3 regions of the Paenibacillus polygoni genome follow, and region 1 is predicted to be linked to each of the others. Evidence: riboswitches for the same ligand, from Rfam matches in the RefSeq annotation. Region 1 holds a riboswitch; each other region holds the start of a gene.
The links. Region 1 has a riboswitch for cyclic di-AMP ahead of QPK24_RS17095 (C40 family peptidase). Riboswitches for the same ligand answer to the same signal wherever they lie in the genome.

Region 2: another riboswitch for cyclic di-AMP. It lies ahead of QPK24_RS00155 (resuscitation-promoting factor); the one in region 1 lies ahead of QPK24_RS17095 (C40 family peptidase).
Region 3: another riboswitch for cyclic di-AMP. It lies ahead of QPK24_RS00505 (C40 family peptidase); the one in region 1 lies ahead of QPK24_RS17095 (C40 family peptidase).

The regions. Positions count from the first base shown of each region.
Region 1 is NZ_CP127162.1:3,559,947-3,566,064, reverse strand. Features, by position in the region: gene QPK24_RS17110 (MFS transporter) at 1-1,005, shown strand, start outside; gene QPK24_RS17105 (cell wall hydrolase) at 1,146-1,784, shown strand; gene QPK24_RS17100 (cell wall hydrolase) at 1,953-2,624, shown strand; gene QPK24_RS17095 (C40 family peptidase) at 3,046-3,903, opposite strand; cyclic di-AMP (ydaO/yuaA leader) riboswitch at 3,908-4,041, opposite strand; gene modB (molybdate ABC transporter permease subunit) at 4,401-5,066, opposite strand; gene modA (molybdate ABC transporter substrate-binding protein) at 5,079-5,930, opposite strand.
Region 2 is NZ_CP127162.1:35,396-41,513, reverse strand. Features, by position in the region: gene yabG (sporulation peptidase YabG) at 70-978, opposite strand; gene rsmA (16S rRNA (adenine(1518)-N(6)/adenine(1519)-N(6))-dimethyltransferase RsmA) at 1,080-1,961, opposite strand; gene rnmV (ribonuclease M5) at 1,975-2,520, opposite strand; gene QPK24_RS00155 (resuscitation-promoting factor) at 2,687-3,889, opposite strand; cyclic di-AMP (ydaO/yuaA leader) riboswitch at 4,161-4,377, opposite strand; gene QPK24_RS00150 (TatD family hydrolase) at 4,567-5,331, opposite strand; gene QPK24_RS00145 (HD domain-containing protein) at 5,392-6,118, opposite strand, start outside.
Region 3 is NZ_CP127162.1:107,068-113,185, forward strand. Features, by position in the region: gene QPK24_RS00475 (flagellar motor protein MotB) at 1-378, opposite strand, end outside; gene motA (flagellar motor stator protein MotA) at 365-1,165, opposite strand; gene QPK24_RS00485 (hypothetical protein) at 1,313-1,606, shown strand; gene QPK24_RS00490 (4a-hydroxytetrahydrobiopterin dehydratase) at 1,815-2,111, shown strand; gene QPK24_RS00495 (c-type cytochrome) at 2,168-2,533, opposite strand; gene QPK24_RS00500 (GNAT family N-acetyltransferase) at 2,643-3,149, opposite strand; gene QPK24_RS00505 (C40 family peptidase) at 3,316-3,783, opposite strand; cyclic di-AMP (ydaO/yuaA leader) riboswitch at 3,787-3,926, opposite strand; gene QPK24_RS00510 (hypothetical protein) at 4,174-5,004, opposite strand; gene QPK24_RS00515 (M1 family metallopeptidase) at 5,015-6,118, opposite strand, start outside.

The sequences.
Region 1 (6,118 bases):
CTGGCTGATAAGTATGGGAGAAAAGCCGTTTTAATGTGGACGCTGCTTATTTTCTCGGTAGCAAGCGGATTTTCAGCTTTAGCTACTGGGTATGTGTTCCTTTGCCTCATTCGCTTTGTTGCCGGGATTGGTCTTGGAGGAGAGCTTCCGGTTGCCTCTACGCTGGTATCAGAATCGGTATCCGCTAAGGAAAGAGGACGAGCCGTTGTTCTGCTTGAAAGTTTTTGGGCTGCAGGCTGGATTATTTCGGCTCTCATTTCTTTTTTCATCATTCCTGAGTATGGATGGCGTGTAGCTTTTCTAATCGGTGCACTACCGGCATTTTACGCGCTGTACTTACGCAAAGCCATTCAGGACCCACCTGAATTCAAGAAGAAAAAGGAACTGAAAAAGGTTAGCTTTGGAGAGAAATTTAAATCGGTTTGGTCTGCAGAACATCGGAAGACCACGCTGATGTTATGGATCTTATGGTTTACGGTTGTATTTTCTTACTATGGCATGTTTTTATGGTTGCCGAGTGTCATGACGTCCAAAGGGTATGAACTCGTTAAAAGTTTTCAGTATGTACTTATTATGACACTCGCACAGTTGCCAGGTTATTTTACTGCGGCTTACTTTATTGAGAAATTCGGGAGAAAATTTGTACTCGTCGTATATTTAGTGATGACAGGATTTAGTGCGCTTTGGTTTGGAAATGCCGGCTCCGAATTATCCTTAATTATTGCAGGAATGTCACTTTCTTTCTTTAACCTGGGCGCATGGGGAGGCATGTATGCATATACACCGGAACTATATCCGCTGAGAACACGTTCTACTGGCGTGGGGTTATCTGCGTCTGTTGGCCGAATCGGAGGCGTGATTGCGCCGCTTCTTGTAGGTCTTTTGGTCCAAAAAGGGGTTTCTTTTAGCACAATATTCACCTTATTCTTTATTACGGTATTAGTTGGTGCAGCAGCGGTACTCGTGCTAGGAAAGGAAACAAAAGGCATCGAACTTGCAGATTAGGTCTATTGACAGATGTAACAAAATTGTAACTTATGTTATAGTACACGTTAGGTGTTACTTTTAGCGCCGCCAAATTCAGTGATGAGATTTTATGATGCAAGGCATCTGATCACGAATGAAACGGAGGATATGTAAGACTAATGAAAAAAATACCCACACTTATCTTAACATGTGCCTGTGCTCTTTCTATACTGGGTGCATCAACAACGGCTAGTGCTGCGACACTACAGAAGGGTAGTAGAAGTTCCAAAGTAGTTGAGGTCCAAGAAAGACTGAATAAAATAAATTATTTCTGGGCTGGTATCAGTGGTTACTATGGTGACAAAACGGTTGCAGCTGTGAAGAAATTCCAGAGGGTGAACAACTTAGCTATCGATGGAAAGGTTGGTCCCAAGACAGAAGCCAAACTGAAAGCCAAAGCGCCGATTAATAATAAAGTGTTAAAACATCTGGCAGGTATTATTCAAGATGAAGCCGGAGGAGAATCATTTACTGGACAAGTTGCAGTAGGTGCTGTCATTCTTAATCGTGTTCAGAACTCGGCATTTCCGAATGCTATTACGAACGTGATTTTTCAAAAAGGACAATTTGCACCTGCGGCGGACGGCAAACTAAGTGTGCCGACAGCGGGTGCCTATGAGGCAGCTCGCAGAGCTTTGACAGGATATGATCCTTCTAAAGGTGCTCTATACTTCTATAATCCGAAGTACACTTCCTCTTCTTGGATGAGTTCTAGGCCCGTTACACAAAGACTTGGTAATCATGTTTTCACAAAATAAATCTTTTACAAAATAAATATTGAATTTGTAAGAATGATGGTACTTAAATAACACTTCGCCGGGAGAAAGCAGGAAAATTCCCTTTCTCCCGGCTTTTTTTTCAGGATCGGCAAAGCCAGATCCCGCAATTACACTTACATCATGAATCTGGAGGTTGTCATAGGATATATGAACAAATTAAATCATAACAAAAAATGGAAAACATTCGCAGCAGGGTTACTTTTAAGCGGATCGATCGCAATAGGTACAGTAGGAGCCGCTTCCCCGGCCAGTGCAATGCTTCTTCAAAAAGGAACTCAGCACGCTGAAGTGGTAGACCTGCAAGAGAGACTCAGAACGCTAGGCTACTTATCTGCTGGAGTAACCGGATACTATGGATCACAGACAGAGAAGGCTGTTCAAAGCTTCCAGAAGCGGAGTGGTCTTGCTGTCGATGGAAAGGCAGGTAAGCGAACGATAGCTGCTTTGAAGGCTAAGGCGCCTGCCTCAGGAGCTACACTGAATGCTTTGGCTAAAGCTGTAAATGGGGAAGCAAGGGGAGAATCATTAATAGGACAGGTGGCAGTAGCTGCTGTAATCCTGAACCGGGTGCAGTCTAATCAGTTCCCGAGTTCCATAAAAGATGTTATCCTTCATCCTAGACAGTTTACTGCGGTGGATGACGGTCAGTATAACCTTACTCCGAATTCCTCTGCCTATATAGCAGCAAAGCGTGCGCTGAATGGGGAAGATCCAACAGGGGGAGCGCTCTATTATTACAATCCGAAGATTGCCACATCGGCTTGGAGTAAAGCACGACCTATTATAAAAACAATAGGAAATCATGTATTCACAAAATAGGGATTCAGTTTAGAGATGAAATAATGAATTCTTCTAAAAGAGTGTCACTAATAAAGACCTCTAATGAAGAGTTCTCATAAAGATGCCTGATAAAGATCTCTCATAAAGAAAAGGTACGGCTCCTCAAAAGTAATTGAGGGACCGTACCTTTTTTTGACTGTATATAGCGCATATCATGAGAGGTAGTGATCGCAAATGATTAGATAACAATAAACCCTGGTTCTGAGCCCTCAGGCGGCACTGTAGGACATTACTACACCCCAAAGGAACAATATACTCCCATATCTCCACACCTTCAAATCAATGTGCTGGAAGCGAAAGCAGGGTACAACCCGAAGTCACCGTAAGAAACTTCTAAGACAAAGAAGACATTCAACTCCAACACGCGGAGTGAATGTCTTCTTATCATTCTAATCTTATATTAAAGTACACTTCTTGCTCCTACATATTTAGGACCCCAGTAAGTGTTACTCAGGCTGTCGATTTTAATACCACTGGAAGTAGTGGCAGAAATGAAACTATTGTTTCCAACGTAGATGCCGACATGAGAGACAGTACCTGTTGTATTAAAGAAAACAAGATCGCCTTGTTTCAGATTACTCTTTGATACAGAAGTTCCGGTGTTATACATGGAAGCAGCTGTACGCGGAAGGGATACGTTGTGTTTCTCGAAAACATATTTCACGAAACCAGAGCAGTCAAATCCGCTTGGAGTAGAACCTCCATATACATAAGGTGTACCTATATATTTGGTAGCTTCTTGAACAATGCTCGTTCCTTTTACATGATCATTCCCTACAAGAATCGGGCTGTATGTTTTACCTGTAGTACTTACCATAACAAGAGAATAGCTTTTTTTCCAAACAACGTCACTACCCATAGCTTCGGATACAAAACGAAGTGGAACGTATGTACGGCTGTCGCGAATAAATACTTGAGTATCAAGACTTACACTTTTTCCATTAACTGTTGCTGTTGTGGAACCTGTTTTGATTTTAATTGTAGTTCCATTTTTTTTAATAGTAACCGTTGTAGTAGATCCTGATTTAGAGGAACTTACGGTATAATTCATTTCTTCTGCAAGTTTACGCAATGGAACTTGCGTTCTAGCATTATTATCTAAAAAAGGAGATGCATCTTCGAAATTAACAAGACTATCATTAAGCTGTACATTGACACTATTTGAACTTGAAGAAGATGCATCCACTTGTGAATTCCCAAATACTAAGCCTGCTCCAAGCAGAGTAGTTAATAACATACATTTACCAAATTTCTTCATTCTTATTTATTCCTCCATTAGCCTCCGAGGTTAGTTGACGGGTTTGAGTAGAAGGTACTCTAGGATCTTCATCATCCATTCACCCCAAGTATGTAAATCGTCCCCCGTACCAATTAGTAGATTCGGCTTTATTAATATTAATCAACTGTAACTAATATATAATAAAAAAAGCATCAAATGTTACAATGTTGTAACCATTGATTCATATTTTGCACACTAAAACTTGGCAGAATATTTAGTTATATACTTATGGAGATAGGTTAAGTTCCTTTAAAGGGGGTAGTTTATCACTATTCGAAAGAATTGAAATAATAATTTTGGTTACAATATTGTAACCAAAATTATTAATTTTCTTATTTTTGTTACAAAATATTTATCTATTATTTCATATAATACCCTTTATTTTCTAGTTCGTTGGTAAGATTATAACAAAAAAACAACCCGTATTTTTAGAAATCACGGGTTGTTGGGCTGATCATTACAAAGCTGTTATCATTTTATGTCGTTTTAGTACGGCCTGTTATTAGTAAAAGGAGGAAAGAAATAACAATAATAGAGACGGTCCATACCCATGCCATGGTTGTATTCCCACTGTCTACAGCGATATATATAGCAGTGGGTACAGTCTGCGTTTTTCCTGGGATATTGCCTGCAATCATGAGTGTAGCCCCAAATTCCCCCAGCGACCGAGCGAATCCAAGTATATAGGCGGTCATAAGAGAAGGCCATACAAGAGGAAGTGTAATATAGCGAAAGACTTGCCATTCATTTGCACCGATGGAACGGCCGGCTGCTTCAAGCTCTCTATCAACAGACGAAAATCCCACTTTCATCGTTTGATAGACAAGGGGGAAAGATACAACAATTGAAGCAATAACGGCTGCCCACCATGTGAATAGCAGAGGAGCATCAAATATGCGCTCTATTATTGTACCCACAAAGCTGTTTCTGCCAAAAAGAACAAGTAACAAAAATCCAACAACGGTAGGAGGCAGTACAATGGGCAGCATGAACGCAGTTTCAAGAATTAGCTTTCCGCGGAATGTTTTTCTAGACATCCATTTTGCGAGTAAGCTTCCTACAATGATCGTTACCATGCTTGATAGCAATGCGATCATTAGTGACAATCGGACGGGTGCCCAGAATAAATTCCAATCAATCATAGGCATTTCTATCTAAAGACCTTTAAACCCATATTTCTGAAATAGGGTCTTGGCCTCATCGGATGTAAGGAATTCATAGAATATTTTGGCCTCCTTGATGTGTTTACTTGCTTGAATAATACCCACTGGATAATGGATGGGTGCATAAAGCTCTGAATCAACCGTATGTACAATATTGACTTTAGATAGAACAGCATCTGTTTTATATACGAAACCTGCGTCAGCGTTACCTGTCTCAACATACTGTACTACTTGACGCACATCTTTAGCCTGTATAATCTTCGGAAGCAGTTTATCGTATAAGCCCAGTTTTTCTAATGCTTCTTTAGCATAACTCCCAGCAGGAACACTCTCTGGAATACCGATGGCTACAACTTTTACTTCCGAATTCGTTAGATCCGCTTCAGATGTTATATCAAACTCTCTGTTATTGGCGGACACTAGCACAAGTTCGTTTGTTAACAACGTTTCAGAGTAACCTTCCAGGATCTGATGGTTTTGAATCAGAGTCTGCATATTCTTTTCCGCAGCGGATAGAAAGAGATCGGCGGGAGCACCTTGTTCTATTTGCTGCTGCAGTGCGCCGGAACTTCCAAAATTAAAAGTAAGCTGGATTTCCGGATAATTCGCCTCAAAGATCGGCCGTAACTCTTCCAGCGCATCCGTTAAGCTTGCTGCAGCTGAAATGGTGAGCTCAGTGACCTCAGCCTGTGTAGAGGATAACTCTGAAGTAGATTGCTGCGATTGTTGCTTTGTAGATGTAGAAGTAGAGCCCGGTGTACTACCTGTGCTACCGCATGCGGTTAGAAGCATCATGAAGAGGAAACATAAACAAACATAACTAACCTTAGTCATTTTGATCATCATATCATCCTAACATTATCATTGATTATATTTAAATATAATTAATTATATTATGAATAGATGAGATGACAATACGAAATCGATTTCAAAGCTAGGGTTGAATTTATTCCGCTTATTAAAGAACGTTATAAACTGGTCTTCCTGGATCAACCCGAGAATACGGCACTCATTCAAACCGTGCTTGATAT
Region 2 (6,118 bases), 1.4 Mb from region 1:
AAACAAAAAAACAGATCCCTCTAAAGGAATCTGTTCTCTAGAAAGCTTCAAAAGGTTCACTCCAGATCTTTAGATTGCAGCTGGTGTAACTTTTAAAGTCGATAAATCTTGTAATGGAGGCAGCCCGATTCGGTAACTTCCTTTGGATTCAAGACCGCCAATTCCTTCACTTCCTGTAATGGTATGATGAACGATATCATTCATATTCATTGTATCTTTAACAGAAGTAAAAGCAGCCTTAGCCGCTACGTATACCGGATCAAGAGCATGAATCAGCACTCGGCTAGGTGAACTAGCAAAATTAGCACCGGCACGGATCAGCGCCTCAAAATGAGACTGACATGCCCCCGCCACAATAGTGAGTGCATCAAGATGCCACTCATATTGTCTTGCTACTTGGATAGCAGCAATGAAATTAGCTGAGTTTTTATAATGATTGATGTTATATAGATCGTACGGCTGTCTACTCTTCAAAACACCATCATGTCCTGTGATAACAACAATATCTGGACGGGAACGCGGTAATAAGCGGTAGAGAGTATCTGCCATAGAGGCTTCATGTACAAAATGTCCTTCAGCCGGTACACGCAGCCTTTCGTAAAGCGCCATGCTTTTCTTTAAGTAATTAGGGTCTCCATCCAAATGTAGCACCTTACCTGGCATCTCAAAATAAGAGGGAGTTTCCGCCTTTACTGCTGTATGGTTCCAATCATCAATAAGTCCTGCCTGATTACGCTGCGCCTGTTCCTTGCGATGCTGCTGAAGCAGCGAATACGATTCATTGGCTTTTATGTGAGCCAACCTTGTTTTTTTCGTCTCTGGTTCGTATGGCACTTTCACCAGATCATCCAGGGGAGAATCGGCAAGAAGCCTAAACTCGGTTCCTTTAATCACCGCTTTATCCTCCTGGAGGCCCTCTACCCGGAAAGTAACGTCACCACCGTACGACTTCCGAATGACCAAGTCTCCTACATTCATCAACATTATCACCTCTAACCCTATGGTATGGGCATCCCCCTGCTTTGGTTCGTAGGTGATAAAAAATATGAACTCTCAGATCCTTGGATCATAATTATAATTTATTCCGTACCTATACCTGCTTCTAGTAAAACAGCACTCAAACGAGCATACTCCTCAATACTGAGCGTTTCCCCGCGTCTTGTCGGTTCAATACCTGCCTTAATCAGAAGCGGTTCTAATTCATCTTTATTTTCTTTTGTAAAGAAACGGCTTTTCAAGTTGTTTGCTATCGTCTTCCGCCGCTGTGCAAATGAAGCATGGACCACTTCAAAGAAGTGTTTTTCGCTTGTTACCTCAACAGGAGGCTTCTCCCTTACCTTCAATCGAATAACAGCAGACTCTACATTAGGCTGAGGTATAAAGACCGTATGCGGTACGATGCACACTAGCTCAGGTTCACTGTAATATTGCACAGCAATACTCAGGGTACCGTAATCTTTTGTTCCTGGAGATGCAGCCATTCTCTCTGCTACCTCTTTTTGAATCATAACCACAATATTATCGATCGGCAGCTTCTCTTCGAGCAGCTTCATCAGAATAGGGGTTGTCACGTAATACGGAAGGTTAGCCACGACACTGACTTGATCGATGTCACTAAAATTTTCTTTAAATAATGCAGGTAAATCTGTTTTAAGAACATCTCCGTGATGTAAATATATATTAGGATAAGGTTCGAGTACTTCTCGCAAAATCGGAATCAGGCGCTGATCAATTTCCACTGCGGTTACTTTCTTAGCTGCCTGCGCCAGTTTTTCAGTCAGTGCCCCGATACCTGGTCCTATCTCCAGCGCACCTTTGTTTTCATCCAAATTTGCAGCATCTACAATTTTGTGGAGGATGTTCTGATCAATAAGAAAGTTTTGTCCCAAGCTTTTCTTAAAAGAAAATCCGTGTCTTGCAATAATCTCTTTTGTCCGCCTAGGTGTTGCAATTTCATCCATACTCTTCACATTCTCACAATCCTTTTTGTTCAATTTGCTCAAGTGCATTTACAAACTCTTCACGACTAATCTGAAACATCGTTAGTCTTTTATATAGCTGTTTTCCGTTACAATAACCGATTCCCAAAATGTTACCAAGCTCCATACGCCGAGCAGAAGCATCTGGATGTACAATAAGACCTGCTTCGATCAAGTCCTGCCAGTCAATAAGCGGCTTAGCTGCCTCATACGCTGTATGAGCTCTAGATAATGCCTCACGAATCGCTTCCGGTGAAGCATTCTCAACACCAATATCGCCTTTACGAGTTGCATCTTTTTCTTTTATGAAAGCATGACTTACCCCGGGAATTTTATTCGCTATTATTTTACGAATGCGTTCTCCAGCATGATCAGGATCTGTAAGTACAATTACACCCCTTCTCTGCTGGGCAAGTTCGATTTTTCTCAAAATTTGAGCATTAATAGCAGAGCCTCCCGTTTCAATGGTATCTGCATCTACAGCCCGTTTAATTGCTACAGTATCATCTCTGCCTTCAACGACAATAATTTCTTTAATCATGACCGCTTGTCTTCCTTTCTAAACAAAAAGAGAAGAGGAAAATTTCCTCTTCTGCATGTAAGAGGCAAACGATAGACCTGTGGTCTAAACTTCCGTTCACCTTATATAGCATCACCGAATCATGTTGTTAATACTATAGCATTAGTGATGCATTGTAAATTATATTTTAGTTCAGTTCCGGCTTCACAGGACCGATGACATACACGGTTTTTCCCTTTTTACGGCCAAAAGTTAAGGCTTGATCCAGACTGTCATAATAGACATCTATTTTATTTCCTTTAATAGCACCGCCGGTATCTTCAGCACGGCGGAAGCCGACGCCTTCAATATACACCCACCATCCAAGTGGTATCACATTCGGATCAACCGCAATTGTGCGACCTTCTTGTACACGAGTACCGGATGCTGTCTTTGTTCCTATGCCTTCTTCTTCTGAAGAATACGCAGTCATAGAAACATTATTAAGTACTTTTTTCGCTTTGAAAGAAACGCCGTCTTTCGTTATTGTATCACTGCTTGAAGAAGAGGAAGATACCTTCTTCACTTTATCTGATAAAGACTTGCTACTTACATTTGTTGTACTAGCTGCTGCCACAAGTGTCTCAGGCTTAGGTTCAGGTTTCGGCTCTGGCTTTTTCTTGGACCCGACTGCAATGACTTTATCAACACGATTCTTCGATACGGCCTTGTCTGTCATTTTCTTGGATACAAGCTCCCCATCTTGGAACACTTTCTCGATGGTTTGAACCATCACACCTTCTTGCCCATTTTGTATTACGCGGTTATCCCCTTTGTACAAGCTAGGGTCAGCAGTTTTGATTACTTTATAAGGAATCGCAACTTCTTGTTTTGCCGTTTGTTTCGTTACCCGGACAATTTTAATATTAAGATCTGCTTTCACCGCAGTGTCCACAGAAGGATATACTTTATCATCTTCTGATACCTTCACGCCCTCATTTTGAAGCGCTTCCTGGACTGTATCCTTTGTCGTATAAATTTGTTCCGTTTTTCCATCTGCTGTTACGTTTACGGCAACAGCTCGTTTAATAGTAACTCGATCTCCATCTTGGATTGCTCCATTCAGCGGCATCGAAATCTCATCATGGGGGCTTACTGTTATTGCATGCTCATCCAGCACTTCATTAAGCATACCCTCACGAGTTTCCAGCGTTTGGACCTTTCCATCCACGACTAGTGAAATTTCCTTACCTCCCTGACTGTAAACAATAAGAGAGACCATAACTAACAGTGCGATTGAGAAGATTGCGACTAATATCATTTGACGCAGATTCTCATGCTTCCATCGCAACGCGTAAGACTTGCTGGATGATGGTGACTCATGGGTCTCCTCTGGTTGGAAATTTCCCACTTACTCCGTCCTCCTTCGTAGTCCCGCCGTCAAGAGTAATGCATGATTGTATTTTGACGCGACTATAACATTTGTATACAGAATCAGATTGCTTCTGTTTCTGCACCATGTGCCACTCTTCGCGGCATGATGTTTCCTCCTGTTAACCAACAGTATGACGAGGTTGTAACTTTTATTCTCCTAAAACAAAAAGCCAGTAGAGAGTTTATGAGGAGCTCTCTCATGGCTTCCGGATAGGATCATAAAAATAACCGGAAACATCATACGCGAGTTTACCTCTTTATACGCTTACGGAGTTAGCTGTCGGATTGGGACGCAAGAGTCGCCCTGGATCAGGTCATTAGCTCATGGCTAGTGCCTTTTCCTTCACCCCAAGACTCAAATTGAAATCAAATAGGATGGTCTAAATTAGAAAGCTAAACGCTTGTAAGACCACCTTATTGGTTCCCCCGTTCTTCTATTTTCGAAGAATTCAGCGAGAATAACACACGCAGTGAATATTTCAACATTTCACTGAAACGATGATATCCTGTTTGTATGCATGTTGTAAAGCGGTATTCAAGTACGTTTTTCTAAATAAATGGTTAAAACTTTGTAATAAACAGGTAAAAATCCTTCCAAAAAGGTGAATCGCTCTTATTTACTCACTATTTCATCTGTTTTTCTCCAAATATGAATTATATTCCAAATAGTTCCAGTGCATTTCGGGTCGTAATCTCCCCGATTTCCTCAACAGATACCCCTTTTAGAGCTGCTGCTGCTTCTGCCACAAGTGCAACATGTCCTGTTTCATTTCGCTTTCCGCGATAGGGATGCGGAGTCAGGTAGGGAGAGTCTGTCTCAATCAATAATCGATCCATCGGAACTTTGGCAAGTACCTCTTTTGGCTGTTTGGCATTCTTGAACGTGATAGGTCCCCCAAATGAAAGATGGAAACCCATATCAAGACACATTTGTGCCGTTTCCCAGCTTCCTGAAAAAGAATGCATAATACCGCCGACCTCATGGGCTTTTTCTTCTCGCAAAATTTTTACGATATCCTCATGAGCATCTCGATTATGAATAATAATCGGCATCTTAATTTCTCTAGCAAGTCCAATTTGACGACGTAAAACTGTATGTTGAACTTCTTTTGGAGATGTGTCCCAGTGATAGTCTAGTCCAATCTCCCCGATTGCTACCACTTTCTCATGCTCACACAAAGAAGCGATCCACTCTAGGTCTCCATCCTTCATTGTAATGGCATCAACCGGATGCCAGCCAACAGCTCCATAGATGAAATCGTACTTTTCGACAAGTTCCATGGTTGTTGGTATCGTTTCGCGGTTAAAACCGATATTCACCATCCGAGTTACTCCTGCATCGAGAGCACGCTGGATCACTTCTTCTCGATCATTGTCAAACTCCGCTGCATCTAAATGTGTATGTGTGTCAAATAACATCGTTTTGTGCTCCTCTCTTGCTCATAATAAAAAGTATCTATTCTAAAAATACATTCATGTTTAGGAAAATATTTTTGCGATCTGAGGTGGAAGTTGATCAAGAACTTTCCTCACTTTTTCTTCTGGAAAATATAAATGATACTTGCCGCGCTGAATGCCGCTGATGGAACGAACAATTTCCGATACTTCTGAGATATCGCGCAGCCGTTCCTGTTTGTCTATGATAATAATTTGCTTTTGGCTATCCTCATCATCCGGACGAAACACATCATACGGCAGATCAGATGGAAAATCAATTTCCAGGTCATATCCTGGATTAAGGCCCGCGTCTTTAAAAGCCTGTGTGATTTCCGTAATTTCGTCAGCTGACATAAGATCCACTTCTACATATTTATACAGTTTCCGATCTAAAAATCGCGTACATAAATCTCGTAGTAATTCATCCTTCTCTTCAGTCCACTGGTTAAATGCAGTTTGTATAATAGACTCATCAATACGAAGATATTCTTGTACCGTAATATTCCCTTTAATGAGGGAAAGGAGTGAGGGTAACATAAAACCGAATGAATATTCGCTTTGAACCAGTTCTTTTGCTCTTCTAAAAATTTGACGAAGAATAATTTCTGAACTGCGGGTTACAGGATGAAAATAAACTTGCCAATACATTTGATAACGCGCCATAAGATAATCTTCTACCGCATGCATTCCTGAATCCTTTACGACAACCCTGCCATGGTATGGGCGCAGCATTCTTAAGATTCGATCAAGGTCAATCGTGCCGTAGTTT
Region 3 (6,118 bases), 1.5 Mb from region 1:
AAGCTGATTAGTTAAGCCGTTTTTATCAATATAATCGTCGAGCTGTTTCTTTAATTTTTCTAAGTCTTCTTGCTCCTTTTTCGCAAGTGCAGCATCTGTCGCCGTATTTGGATTACTGGAAGGACTCTTGTTTTTACCAAGATCCGCACCAGGGCCAGCATCGTAAGAGGAGGAATGTTCTAGAACTCCTGTACCTCCATTAAGAGCACTGCTAAGTGCCTGGGACATCTCTTCAAACTTCTTAGCATCTACGGAACTCATGGAGAACAAGGTGATGAATAAGGCGAGTAAGAGTGTCATGAGATCTGAATAAGGCAAGAGCCAGCTTTCGTCTGCATGTTCTTCGTGTTCTTCGTGACGCTTATTACTCTTTTTCACCTGTTCCTCCCTCCTTATTAGCAAGTTCAGCGCGTTCACGCGGGGTCAGAAATACAGATAATTTTTGATTAATGGCAATGGTAGAAACACCGGATTGAATGGAAAGGAGACCTTCCACCATCATCAGTTTGACCTCTGCTTCCTGTTTAGACATACGCTTCAGTTTGTTAGCAATGGGATGCCACAGCACATAACCTGAGAAAATACCGAGCAAGGTAGCGATAAAAGCGGCTGCGATGGCATGAGACAACTTTTCCATATCGCTCAGATCAGCCAGAGCTGCTATTAAACCAACTACTGCTCCGAGCACACCGAGAGTTGGAGCATACATACCTGCTTGTGAGAAAATAAGAGCACCTACTTTATGGCGATCTTCGGTTGCATGAATATCTTCCATAAGTACGTCGCGTACAAATTCCTGATCATTACCATCAATAATCATTCGCATACCGCCGCGAAGGAAATCATCATCGATTTCTTCTACTTTCGATTCCAAGGCAAGCAGACCTTCACGTCTAGTAATGGAAGCCCATTCGGCAAACATACTAATGAGCGTAATTTTCTCGATAAGTTTTGGTTTTGTGAAGACAATCTTGAACAGCTTCGGTATTTTTTTGACTTCAGACATGGGAAATGCCATGAATATCGTGGCAATGGTACCGCCAAAAATGATAAGGTAAGCCGCAGGGTTATTTACCAAGTTGATAATTGGCGCTCCCTTCAGGATCATACCAAATACAAGTGCAACGATTCCTAAGATTAATCCGATAATAGTTGAAATTTCCATGATACACCTCGTCCGTGAGATTTAATCTGAATCCTTTCATTGAGACATCCGGCTCATTTATTTTATTTATCGACATGTGATTCGTTTTTATGAAGGTTTATTTTCGGTATAATAGAACTACGATATGGAAATGGAGTGAACATTCAAATGGGTGTAAAACATGGACGCGAGTATAATGATATTTTGCAAGATTTAATACAGGCTCTTGGAAAAATACCGGATCGGTATATCTTTTTCGAGATGGAGGAAGAAGACTGGGCGAGACTCGGAGAAAAAGATCGTTTGGAAGTAGATGAAGCACTTGCAGAGGATCTGTTCTACGCGTTGGGATCTGAGAAAATGATTAGCGTTGGCAGCGGGGTTGTTATTCATGATCAGGAACTCCATCGCTTAAATATTCTTATCGGGGATGATGAACTCGACTTTGTATCCCTCATCTAAAGGAATAGGTTACAACTGGATTTAACGTTCCTTCCGTGATAAGATGGAACACGAATAAAGCCGTTCGGGAAGCGAACGGCTTCCTATTTTCCAGTGATAGGCTTGTGCAGCAGGGCATACTATTTAAGTCACAAGCTAGAGTATCTACAAAGGCACCGGGCATGCTGATTTGGATACGTTTTTTGATTAGGGGAGGTTAGATTGAACGATGGTCTTTACGCAAGAGGAAGTAGAAGCTCATCTCGATAAACTCGAAGGTTGGGAGTACGAGGAAGGTCGGTGGATTGTTCGCAAATTTACATTCACCAACTTTATGAAAGGCATAGCTTTTGTGGATGAAGTAGGTTTAATCTCCGAAGCGTTTAATCATCACCCTTTCATTACGATTGACCATAAAGTAGTCACATTAAGACTTACTTCCTGGGACGTTGGTGGCATCACTGCTATTGATATTAAAGAGGCTCAGCAATATAACGAGGCATACAACAGAATGATGCAAGTGTAATGAAAACACGCCTTATCGTCTCCTAGAAGGGAGAGGATAAGGCGTGTTTTGTTGATTCACTTTTTCTCGGATAGCCAAAGAGCAAGGTTCGCAATTTCTTCGTCGGAAAGTTGTCCTTCAAAAGCAGGCATTTTGCCTCCGCCTTTACCCTTACTAATCGTCTTATAAAGCTGCTCAGCATTTAATTCAGCGCCAACCTTTTGCAAGGAAGGACCAACGCCTCCTTCAAGCTGATTTCCATGACAAGAGATACAGCTTCCTTTAGCTTTTTCCTCAGCACTTGCAGCATCCAGAGTTACCTCGGGCATAGTGGGTCCGGCTTCTTCTGCCATCTCTTGTTCTCTTCCTGGTACCGTAAACATTAACACGAGGGCAAAAGCGCAAGCGAAGAAAAACAAACCGCTCATGATCCATTTCTTCATTTGTAGTGTCCTCCTACTATGTACATTCCTTATTTCATTATAATGTAACCGGCTTCAGGTTCATAGTATTTTATGGTAAATATTTAAACAAAAGCGAGAATAAGTAAACTCAGCTAGATATGACATGTTTTTTGTAAATCATGCAGTGAAATAATTGAGTACCTTCAGGAGTCAGCCGCTCATATGTGTCATCAATAACAAACCCAGCTTTTTCGTACGCCCGAATGGCTCTCGTATTCCAGGTGAGCACTTCCAAGTCAATGACATGGCTTGGATTCCTTTTTTGAGCTTCATGTACAACAGAAGACACAAAGGCCTGACCGTACCCATTGCCACACAAAGAGGGACGCATACCAAAGCCAAGCCGAGTGACTCCTTCTATAGGAAACAGCTGAGCAAAACCACATAGTGCAGGCAACTCTTGTTCTCGTACTACAGATACATATTGCTGTGCTCTTAGCACGGGATCTCCAAACTCAATCTCTAAAGCTTTCATCTGATCCCAAGGCAGCCAGCCGTATATATTATAGGGAGGCTCGTACTCCCAGGTACTAATCTCCGCAGCTTGCTCTTCGGTCATGGGCATGACTCGGAAAACAGGGGATGTTTGTGTCATAGGATCGCTCCTTTAATCTAAAATTTATCTTTCCTACCACTCTACAGGTTAAGAGAGAGGCGAGGCAAGCAATATGGAATAGAGGATAAATAAAAAAACTCGAACCTGATTACTTTTTGTAAAAAAAGTAGTCAAGGCCGAGTTATTAGGGTAATGATTAGAAATATTAGTCTAGAGTAGCTGTTTCGAACTGTTCAGTACTCATAATTCGCTTTGCACCTACATAACGCTTTGCATAGTAGCTTTCGTCAAGCTTACTGATCGTCACGCCTTTAGAGGAAGAAGCATGTGCAAACTTACCATCCCCAACAAAAATACCTACATGGGATACCCCTTTACCGCTGGTATTAAAGAATACAAGATCACCCGTTCTAATATCAGAACGAGACACTTCTGTACCCATATTGAACTGTGAACCCGATTGTCTTGGTAGTTCAATTCCCAGCTTCTCGAATACGTACATCGTGAAACCAGAACAATCAAAACCACTAAGAGTAGTTCCGCCGTATTTATAGTCTGTTCCCTGAACGCTTTCAATAACCTTGTCCATTTTGGAGTCAGCAAATGCACTCCCTGTTCCAATGGATAATGCGATTGCTAGGCTTAGCGCTGCAGCAGTTAATGTCTTTTTCAAAAAATAAACTCCTTCCAATGCCTGCGAGGTTAGCTTAAGGATTCGGTAGAAGGTTCCCCTATGACCACTCTGTTGCGAGATCAATTCACCCGTAATATGGTTCCCCCGCTTCCCAGGTACCAGGAATTTGGCGTATCTGATGATATGTACCTGTGAAGACGTATGTACTATGTATTTCCGATTCATAAAAACAATGAAATGATTATGTAATAAAAGCTTGGTCAATTTAGTTACAATAGATTACAAAGTTGTCACAACATGTTCTGGGCTTATTGTAACAGAATATGTGTAAATTTGGCAATCGTTTTCAGGGAAAAAATACAAAATAAGCCTGACTCATACGATAATGAGCCAGGCTTATCTTTTGGTAAGAAGTAGTTCGTGCTAACTTTAGGAGTGATTAGAGCTGGTTTTTGAATTCCACAGACTAAAATGAGAACTGATTTTCCACACATTCATAATGGACCGAATGAGATGATAGGATTGCTGTAGAATCAGAGCTAGAAGTCCCGTCCAAATTAAGGAGACAGCTGTGAATGAACCAAATATGGCTAGCGTAATGAAGCCGAGCAAAAGGGAGACCAAAGTGACAGGAACGGCATAACGGATACAGATCCATATCGATACAGAGCCGCTGCGTTTTCCAATGAGGCCAATCTGGCAGTAAAGCAGCAGCTGCTTTACTATATAGCCGTAGATCATCCACAAGAGAAGGTAAGGAATGATTTTAGTAAGTACAGGCAGATTATAAATAGCTGTAATAAGATTCGGAAGAATAACTGGAACAATCCAGTAAGCAGGGATGAGTAATAGGATGATCTCTATAAAATAGAGAAGAGATGTTTTTCTCCAATGTTTCTTAATGCCTTGAAAGAAAGCCAGACCTTTTGCTGAATTCCCTTGTTCATGCAGACTGTGAAGTAAACCTGCTCGAATAAGCGGGGTCATCAGCATTCGAATGAGGAACATAAGGATTAGCAGCCAGGCGTACTGATGAACTAACGGGCTTACCGATAAACTAAGCTGACCCTCCATCCAAAACAGCACCTTACTAAGCTCGTGAGGCGGAGGATCGGGATAGCGCATCAACAGCGGCACCACAGCAGAAGAAACAATCTTATAAAGAAACATTCCCCAGACCAGCTGGTATATAAAAAGAAACAATACAACAAAATAATGCTCTCTCATAGATTTGAATCCTTCTGATATATATACTTTCATCGACTCCACCTCACCATGACAGACTTCCAAGCAGGGTTTCAATCAGTTTCGTAATACTGATGTTAAACCGAGTCTGTATTTCTTCTTCTACTTCAGCTCTCATATAATTATTAATATGTTTGTTTTCAATGGCGATCGAGTAGGAAGGGTCTACCATGACCCATTCTATAGGTTCTTTATACGTTAGATTGTAGATAACATTCGCATCTTTGCCGTCCCACTCTTTGCGAATCATATGACCGTCTTTAAAGGCAAACACTACTGGGATTCCGGTGTAGTCTCCAGCTCTCTTACTCAATTTTACAGTTGAGATGTAGTTTGGTTCCGTTTCTGTGCTTTGATCCTTCACCTGGACCGAGTCTACAGCAAAGTCAGCCATCATGTTGCTGTATACATACTGATCGAAGAAAGCAGCCCAAGATTTGCGGGTAACTTGTTCGAGTACGGTCTGAAAATCTTTCGTCGTTGGATGTTTAAAACGGTACTTGGCAGCATAGGCAGACATGACTTTGTCCATTTTTTTGATGCCGATTTGCTGCTCAATGGCTCGCAAGACGAGTTTGCCGCGGGTGTATACATTTTCTGCATAATGCTGCTGTGAATCATATTTCCATGCTTCCTGCGTGAGGGAGGCAGGAGAAGTAATATAACCAGACTGCAAAGGGATGTGGGATGAAAGCCCATATTCTTGTTCCATTAAGCGTTCCTCAGCATAGGAAGTAAAGGCCTCGTCAAGCCAAGCTTCTTCAAATTCATTACTTGCAATCATGCCATAGAAGTATTGATGTCCAATCTCATGAATGACAGTGCGCTCCAGCTCATAACCAGGCGATGTTTCATCTGCGCCGAAAGCGGTAACCAAGGTAGGATACTCCATCCCGCCGGCTCCATTTCCTGCTTTGGGAGGCACAACGATGGATAATGTGGAGTACGGGTATTTTCCGTACCATTTGCTAAAATTGGATAAAGCCGATTTTGCTGCATACAGGTAGCGGTCTTTAAGATCAGCATGAGCAGGGTCTAGAAAAAGCTTAATTCGGACTCCAGGTACATTCGGTGCAGAGAACGGTTCTTCTACAACGACAAAATCGGGGGAAGCGGCCCAAGCAAAGTC